2 regions of the Paenibacillus uliginis N3/975 genome follow, and region 2 is predicted to be linked to the other one. Evidence: riboswitches for the same ligand, from Rfam matches in the RefSeq annotation. Region 2 holds a riboswitch; the other holds the start of a gene.

Region 1 (4,425 bases), 390 kb from region 2:
AACATGAACAGCTACTACGGACACAAGATCCATATCACGTTGTTTCACTTCACTGTCCATATAAGGCTTATGTTGGAAGAAGTTAGCATCAATTTGCTTCTGATCTACCTGCTGATTCGGAAGCACGTAATCCGTAAACTCTACTATTTCAAGCTTGACGCCTTCTTTCTCAAGTGCCGGCTTAATATGCTCCAAAATCTCGGAATGCGGTTTTGGTGATGCACCAACTTTAATCGTCAGACCTTCCTTACCGCCATTTTCTGCTGCCTTATCCCCACAAGCTCCTAAAACTACTACCAATGACAAACTGAGCAATCCCAATAACAACTTTTTCTTCATCTTACTCTCCCTCCAAATCATGAATTATAAATTATTTATATCTTGTCTTGCTATCAGGCATAATTAGGTTATTTTCTTGTGAAATGCCGTACCAGACGATCGCCTGCCATCTGCAGCAGCTGCACGAGCAGCACCATCAAGACGACAGCCACAATCATAACTTCGGTTTCATAGCGGTGGTAACCATATCTAATGGCCAGATCACCCAGACCACCGCCGCCTACCAGTCCTGACATCGCCGTGTAAGAGACGAGCGTAACGATCGTAATCGTGATTGATGCAAGTAGGCCTGGACGCGCTTCTGGCAGCAGCACCCGCCAGATGACCTGACGTGTAGATGAACCCATCGCATGCGCCGCTTCGATTACACCTTTATCTACTTCATTCAGTGAGGTTTCCACGAGTCGTGCGAAGAATGGAGCCGCTCCAATAACAAGCGGTGGAATCGTTCCGAGAACCCCATAGGATACACCTACAATTGATTTCGTAATCGGAATCATTGCGACAATCAATATAATAAATGGTACGGAACGAAGAACATTGACGATAAATGATATGATGGAATATCCGAAGCGCACCCATCCTGATGAAGATCGTGCCGCCATATATAACAGCACACCGAGCGGCAGGCCGATTAGAATCGTAAACAAAGCCGATGAAGCCAGCATTCGGAGTGTATCCAGTGTTGCCGTGATGATCTCTTCCCAGTTCACCTCGGAAAAATCAAGTCCGAACATCAGTCCATCACCTCCACGTCAAGCCCTTGTTCCTGCAACTTCTGAATGGTCAGATCAATAGCCGGCTTATCCCCTTCAAATCGGACGATCAACTGGCCATATGGCGTATGCTTGATCGTAGAAATGGTACCTTGCAAAATCGCAAAAGCTACCCCAGTTTCGCGCACCGTTTGAGAAAGAGTGGATTCGTATGTTTTCGAACCCAAAAAAGTGATTTTTGCTGCGCGAGATGACTCGGTATGAGGAGCATGAATAGCGAGCCTCAATGCTTCTCCGCTATCCGTTTCATTTCGGATAAACTCCCTTGTCACTTCATGTTTAGGTTTCAGGAACACTTCCGTCACAGGCCCCTGCTCTACAATGCCACCTTGGTGAATCACCGCAACCCGGTCACAAATACTCTGGATAACGTGCATCTCGTGAGTAATAAGAACGATCGTTAAGTTAAAGTGCTGGTTAATATCCAACAGCAATCTGAGAATGGAATCGGTAGTCTGCGGATCCAATGCAGAGGTCGCTTCGTCACAGAGTAGCACTTCCGGATCGCTAGCCAGCGCCCTTGCAATACCGACTCTCTGTTTCTGTCCCCCGGATAACTGCGAAGGGAATTTGTTCCGGTGAGCTTCCAGCCCGACCAGAGCCAGCAGTTCACTCACTTTCCGTTCAATCTCTGACTTGGGTGTCTTGATTAAACGCAGCGGAAACGCAATATTATCAAATACCGTTGCTGAAGAGAGCAGATTAAAATGCTGAAATATCATTCCTATCTTGCGGCGCTCTCCTTGTAGCTGCTTATTGCCAAGACCCGTCAGGTTAACCCCGTTAACCCATACCTCACCGGAGGTTGGCCGTTCCAGCAAGTTAATACAACGTATCAGTGTGCTCTTGCCGGCACCAGAATGTCCGATCACTCCGAATATTTCACCTTTTTCAATCGACAGATTCAATTCGGACAAGGCTGTGGTCAACGTTCCGGCTTTTCCGTACTGCTTCGTCAATCGCTTAAGTTCGATCAATCCCAGTTCCTCCTATTCTTAATTTTTCACATCTTTTATCGAAAAATAAAAGAGCCCTCTCTTTGCAGAATCAAAAAGGGCTCTCTTTACGTAAAGACGAATGCCTTTTCTCATCTGTCAAAACTGCCATATTGTCCGCAGTTTTGAAGGAATTAGCACCATGACATTCCTTGCGCTTCAGCCAGGTTGGCTGTGCACTGGAATCGGTTGCTGGGCTTCATCGGGCCTGTCCCTCCGCCTCTCTCGATAAGAAAACATCGATATGAAATTATAATTTGATTTACTTAAAAAAACAGATCAAGGAATGCAATTGTTAGTATAGTTTCTTTTCACACGTTTGTCAAAAGGAATTTATAGGTTCATACGCTTAGAACTAACGCCTTTTGCTGCCCAAAGATCGTTTGTGTAATGAAATGAAACGGCCAGCGTTTTGCATACCATATCAAGTCCTTGATTCAAATCGTCCAGATGCTTATCCATATCTTCCAGCCCCACCCTATCGTTAAGTCCTTGGTGCCGCTGCCACAGATCATCCTGCATCTCAGAGTTCATGTAATGAATTTCCGCATTGCGTCGTTTGCGAAGAACACTTAGGGATGACTTATAGTGGTTCTTAATACCTTCGAGCTTGTCCACCAATTCATCGTGATATTTTAAATACCTAAACTGGCGAAGCACTGTGAAATATGAAAAATGAGCCTTAACCTTGGACGTATGAAGATCATACAAATCATTCAGCACTGTCCCGAGTTTATCAAGAATGGAGAACACCCGGATAAATCCGTCCTTATAAAAATACACGTAACGAGCATATTCCCCTTGTTCCTGGATCGACATGTCATCAACATACCCGGCCTTTACCGATTTACGGAAATGACATGCCGCGAACCAGCTCTGCTCCAGCTCATCCAATGATCCAATCAAGCCACGGATCCATATCTCAAGCTTGCGAAAGTCATGCGTTGGATCCTGATTTTTCTCAATCTCTCTTTGCAAAAGCTGGGTTGTCTTCAACATCGTTTCAATGGCGTCTTTAAGCAGACCCTCATTTTTTCGGGGCGGTTCCCCGAGCAAAATTCGAAGCATGGCTTTCCCCCCTAAGCGTCAAGTTCTGGAGCTTTGATACTTCTACACCGTGGTTTTTCCGAAATATTGTTTCCAACGCTTGTCCACGATTTCTACAATATCTTCCCGTGGGATCAACACATCCGGATAGCCTGGCTTCATGCGTGCATCAATGACAAGCGGGAGCTTGTAGGACAGGTGATGATCGCGAACCTCTGCAGCCGCAAAAATGTCGGTAGCCGGGTTGAAGCGGGTAAATACGGACCACAAGAAGGAAGTCTGCGTAGCAGACACCTCAGCAGCATCGTCCACCAATACAATCATCGGCCAAGCTGTGTTCCGACTGTCCATATGGTGCATCACCCGTTCAGCAAGACTAGGCTCCCTTTCGTATGATGCGCCCGAGACGACAAGACAGCCTCTGCAATAGGGAATGACCTGATCGATCCCCGGAATATCCCCATCTTCATAAGTGCGTGGAAGCTCACGAATCGGCTGGCCAATGCCCATCATGACAGCCTTGCTGCCGTGGTTCAGCTTCTCACCAGTATAATCCAGCGTATCATGAGATGTTTTATTAAATATGAACAAATCTGTGGTCGGATTAAACCGTTCCAATACAGCTTCAAGTGTTTCGGTAAAATCAGAAAGATCAAGCGGACGATTCGTCAGCATGAGAAACTTGGTTAAAGAAAGCTGTCCTTCACCCAAAATTCGAAAAGCCGATACCAACGCCTCCCGCGAATAGCTTTCACGGACAACAGCAGCCGTAAGGGCGTGAAAGCCTGTTTCTGCATATGTCCATAACGAACGTACTGAAGGCATGATCATCGGGAAAGCCGGCGAGAGCAGCTGCTGCAGGAAATTACCGAGATAGTAATCCTCCTGTCGCGGTTTTCCTAAGATGGTAGCCGGGAAGATGGCGTCCTTTCGGCGCCACATATGTTTAACATGAAATACTGGGAAATCATGTGCTAACGAGTAGTAACCGTAATGATCGCCAAAAGGCCCCTCGAGCCTACGTTCATACGGCGGAACAAGTCCTTGAATCGCAAATTCCACCTCAGCAGGGATACGGTGGCCTCCAAGCGGATTATCCGTCATTGGAAGCTTCCCCCCGAGAATCAACGATGCCAGTAACAGTTCAGGTAAATGCTCTGGAACAGGAGCAATCGCTGAAGCAATTAGCGCCGGAGGGCCACCAATAAAGACAGAAACTGGCAGAGGCTGGTTCTGCTGTTCAGCTTCATAGTAATGGAAACCGCCGC
Region 2 (4,425 bases):
TGCTCTCTTCACCTGCTCCAGATCGGTCATATCCACGAATGTGCATTCCATGCCCATTCGGTTCAATATGCTCGTTAGCAATCGATATGTACCGCCGTATACATCCTCTGTCACGATGATATGATCTCCCGCCGAGAGCATCATGAATGTGCTTGAGATTGCCGCCATACCTGATGCATAGGCAAAGCCTTGAACACCGCCTTCCAGCAATGCTATATAATCCTCCAACACTTGTCGTGTCGGGTTGCCGGATCTGCTGTAATCATGAACCGGCGGGGCAAACACATCCTCATGATGGAACGTAGAGGCTTGATAAATCGGAACACTGGAAGCGCCCGTTGTGGGGTCAATTTCTCCTCCGAAATGAAGCAGTCTGGTTTCAAATCTAAGGGGATGTCTGTTCTGGTTGTCTTGACTCATCTCTATGCTCCTCCTTCTATTTCAGCTGCAGCAGCATTTAGAGCGGCATCCAGATCCGCAATTAAATCGTCTGCATGCTCAATACCTACGGAGAAACGAAGTAATCGGTCATCCACGCCAACAGCTTCGCGTATCTCCAGCGGGATGTCGGCATGTGTCTGAACCGCCGGATAGGTCATTAAAGATTCAACCCCTCCCAGGCTCTCGGCAAAAGCAATCAGCTTGATATGACGAAGCAAAGGCTCAACATACCTTGCATCCTTCACTTTGAAAGAAAAAATACCTGTATTTCCACTGGACTGCTTCTGCTGAACTTCATATCCCGGATGATCAGGAAATGCCGGGTAGAATACCTCGGATACTGCCGGATGCTCCTTGAGAAACATTGCCATAGCCATTGCATTGCTTTCATGACGCTCCATTCTAAGCGCCAGTGTTTTCATGCCGCGCATCAGTTGGTAAGAGTCCGTCGGACCCAGCACCGCCCCGATCGAATTGTGTAAAAAGGCAATTTCCTCTGACAGCTCTTTCCCCTTGGTAACGATTAATCCTGCTAGCACATCGTTGTGCCCTCCCAAATATTTGGTTGCGCTGTGTACAACGATATCAGCTCCAAGCTCGATAGGTCTCTGAAAGAACGGTGTCAGCAGCGTGTTATCCACAATACTGATCAGGCCATGATGCCGGGCCCAACTACAGACAGCCTCAATATCTGTTATCATCATCAGCGGGTTCGTTGGCGTCTCGATAATGACCGCTTTTGTGTTCGGTTTTCTGGACTGCTCCAGCGCGTCCATATCATTCGTATCGACATAAGTTGCGCTTACTCCATACCTGGACAATATTTTTTCGATCAGACGGTAAGTGCCTCCGTATAAATCCAGTGATACGATAAGATGATCACCCTGTCCGAAGAGGGCGAACACAGTCTGTAATGCCGCCATCCCAGAACTGCAGGCAAACCCGGCATCCCCTGATTCCAATGCAGCCGCCGCTTCCTCCAGAACCTGTCTTGTCGGACTTTTCGTACGGGAATAATCGAAGCCTGTGCTTTGACCCAACTTCGGGTGACGGAATGCTGTAGCTGGATAGATCGGAAAATTAATGGCTCCCGTCACCGGCTCCTCTACTGAACCAATTTGAGCCAGCCTGCTTTCAATTCTCAGTTGTTTCTTCTCCATGTTCGCTCCTCCTTTTAACATTACTTTTCTTTTCTCTCTAGATTTGCGGTCCAATATCATAAGGCGTTTCTTGATATACATAGTAATTCAGCCAATTAGAGAATAATAAATTCGCATGGGCTCTCCAAACGGACGGCGGTTTTATATTCGGGTCATCCTTCGGGTAATAATGGCGTGGAAGTGCAACGTCCAATCCTTTCGCAGCATCCCGTTCATATTCCCACCGAAGCGAATCAGAATCATACTCCGAGTGCCCTGTTACAAACACTTGTCTACCGTCCTTTGAGGCTACCAGATAAATGCCAGCCTCCTCGGATTCAGACAAAATTTCAAGTTGAACCGACTGCTCGACATCTTCCCGGCGCACTTCGGTATGCCTGGAATGAGGGGCATAGAACACCTCATCAAAGCCCCGAAGAAGTTTTACCGTCGGTTCGTTTACGGTGTGGGAGAACACACCGAAGCATTTTTCGGAAAGACTGTATTTCGGTACACCATAATGATAGTAAAGACCCGCCTGGGAAGCCCAACATATGTGAAGGGTCGAGGTTACATTCCTCTTACTCCATTCAAAAATTTCGGTGAGCTCATTCCAATAGTTCACTTCTTCAAAATGAAGCTGCTCGACAGGCGCACCCGTAATGATCATGCCGTCAAAGCGGCGATGCTTTACTTCCTCAAATGTTTTATAGAACGACTCCAAATGCTCTGCCGGGGTATTTTTAGAAGTATGAGATCCCGGATGAAGTAGGACAACATCCACCTGAAGCGGTGAATTACCGATCAGGCGAAGCAGCTGTGTCTCCGTCGTTTCCTTGGTCGGCATCAAATTCAGAATGGCAATCCGCAGCGGGCGGATATCTTGATGAAACGCATGGCTTTCATCCATTACAAAAATGTTCTCCCCAGCAAGAATTTCCTTTGCAGGCAGTGTGTCTGGAATTTTGATCGGCATAATTACTCCTCCTTCGGGTTAATAAATAGTTGATTACAAAAAGTCAGAGAAGGCCAAAGTAACGCAAAAATGACCTATCTCTAATGAGAAAGGTCATATGTACGTATACGTAAACTATGCGCCTCTCTCATCTGTCAGAATTTCGCGGTCCTTAACGATAAGGTCGCGTACATCCTGCAAGAATTAGCACCGTGCGATATTGCCGCCGGTTGCCGGGTTTCATAGGGCTAGTCCCTCCACCTGCTCTTGATAAGATTTAGCTGTATGAAGTTGTCATCTGTTAATACTGATTATTACTTTAAATCAAGAACATTTTTTCGTCAAGAAGCTTTGAGCTAAAAAAATGTAACGTCTCACCTCCTTCTTCCATACCCTGTACAAGGAAGTATCTTACGCTTAATTCCACCTTGAAAGGTAATAACCCCAGCGTTATACTAGACAAGTGCTAATTAACCATATGAAAGAGGTGACATGGAGGATGGACGGTGACCCGAGCCATAAGCTGGATGTGAGTGACGAAAAACCGCATAGGACCAAGATCAGCTCACCGGTGGCGGGCAGCGTTATTTTTCATGCGCTCTTATAGAAGCCTTTATGCCGAATTATTCAGAACACCTGCCGGTATACCGGTAAGCTGATACCCCTATGCCTTTATTCGAGTATGCGCAAGCAGTGAATTAAAGGAGTGATATCAGATGAAAATCCGGTTGGTGAATTCGGGTGTTTTTACCCCCATCGACGACATTAAAACGACACTTACAGCCCCTACTGACGGGTTTTACTGGATCGATGCCGATGTGGAAGACTTGGCGGAACTCCAGCCCCTATTCTCTCTGCACGACCTGGCAGTTGAAGACTCCCAGAGTGAAGAAGAGCAGCGCCCAAAGATTGAAATATACGAAAACCACTATTTTATCGTAGTAAACAGCATCCGCTTTGACGATGAGGAGATTTTCCTCCGGGCCCTGAACATTTTTCTGGGAAGACATTTTATCATTACTGTAACCAAGCAGAAAATTCATGAACTCCGGGCTGTGAAGCCCCTTCTGTGGGAAGATGAAGCAAACTCACCGGACCGGTTCCTATACATTTTGATTGACCTGGTCACAGACAACTACTTTACGGTTGGTGACCGGATTGAGGCACGCATCGATCAGCTTGAAGAAGACATATTGATGCATACCAAGAAATCACATTTGAATGAAATTATCGGTTTGCGAAGCGAGATTTTGTGGCTGAAAAAAGTACTTGGACCCCAGAAGGAAGTCATCAACACGCTGAACAAAAAAGACCTGCGCCTGATCGATGATCAACTACAAAAGTACTTCAGCGATATTTACGAGAATGCTGTGAAAATATCCGAGACGTTTGAAACCTACCGCGATCTGATGAGTAACCTTCGAGAAGCTTATCAGTCCAGTATTGCGAACCGGGCGAACGAAATTATGAGAGTTTTTACTGCCATGACCACCATCTTCATGCCGCTTACCGTAATTACTGGAATATACGGCATGAACTTTGACAATATGCCTGAATTACATTGGAAGTATTCGTACTTTGCCGTTCTCGGACTTATGATCTTTCTCGGGTCAGGCATGTACTATCTGTTCCGTAAAAAAGAATGGTTATGAAACGCTAAAAACGGGTGTCCTCCATTCACGGAAGGCACCCGTTTTGGCATAGTCTACACGGCGTCGCGCTTCTCAAAATGCTGCCGACGGAACCGGATCCGGATTAGGCGAAGACGCTCGTACCGCTGCTCCATACCGCCCTCCGCTGCTGGTTCCTGACCATATACACGCTGCATTACTGGTTTAAGAAAAGTGTCTCCCAGTTCCTCAAAAGCTTTCCAGATGGCCGATTGTTCCG

The links. Region 2 has a riboswitch for S-adenosylmethionine ahead of metA (homoserine O-acetyltransferase MetA). Riboswitches for the same ligand answer to the same signal wherever they lie in the genome.
Region 1: another riboswitch for S-adenosylmethionine. It lies ahead of B9N86_RS03820 (methionine ABC transporter ATP-binding protein); the one in region 2 lies ahead of metA (homoserine O-acetyltransferase MetA).

Annotation. Positions count from the first base shown of each region.
Region 1 covers NZ_LT840184.1:819,258-823,682, reverse strand. Annotated here, with positions in the region: gene B9N86_RS03830 (MetQ/NlpA family ABC transporter substrate-binding protein) at 1-339, opposite strand, end outside; gene B9N86_RS03825 (methionine ABC transporter permease) at 408-1,076, opposite strand; gene B9N86_RS03820 (methionine ABC transporter ATP-binding protein) at 1,076-2,092, opposite strand; SAM riboswitch class I at 2,200-2,345, opposite strand; gene B9N86_RS03815 (Cthe_2314 family HEPN domain-containing protein) at 2,444-3,178, opposite strand; gene B9N86_RS03810 (UbiD family decarboxylase) at 3,221-4,425, opposite strand, start outside.
Region 2 covers NZ_LT840184.1:1,205,874-1,210,298, reverse strand. Annotated here, with positions in the region: gene B9N86_RS05680 (aminotransferase class I/II-fold pyridoxal phosphate-dependent enzyme) at 1-420, opposite strand, end outside; gene B9N86_RS05675 (aminotransferase class I/II-fold pyridoxal phosphate-dependent enzyme) at 423-1,601, opposite strand; gene metA (homoserine O-acetyltransferase MetA) at 1,639-2,556, opposite strand; SAM riboswitch class I at 2,681-2,812, opposite strand; gene B9N86_RS30570 (hypothetical protein) at 3,014-3,142, shown strand; gene corA (magnesium/cobalt transporter CorA) at 3,252-4,187, shown strand; gene B9N86_RS05660 (HRDC domain-containing protein) at 4,241-4,425, opposite strand, start outside.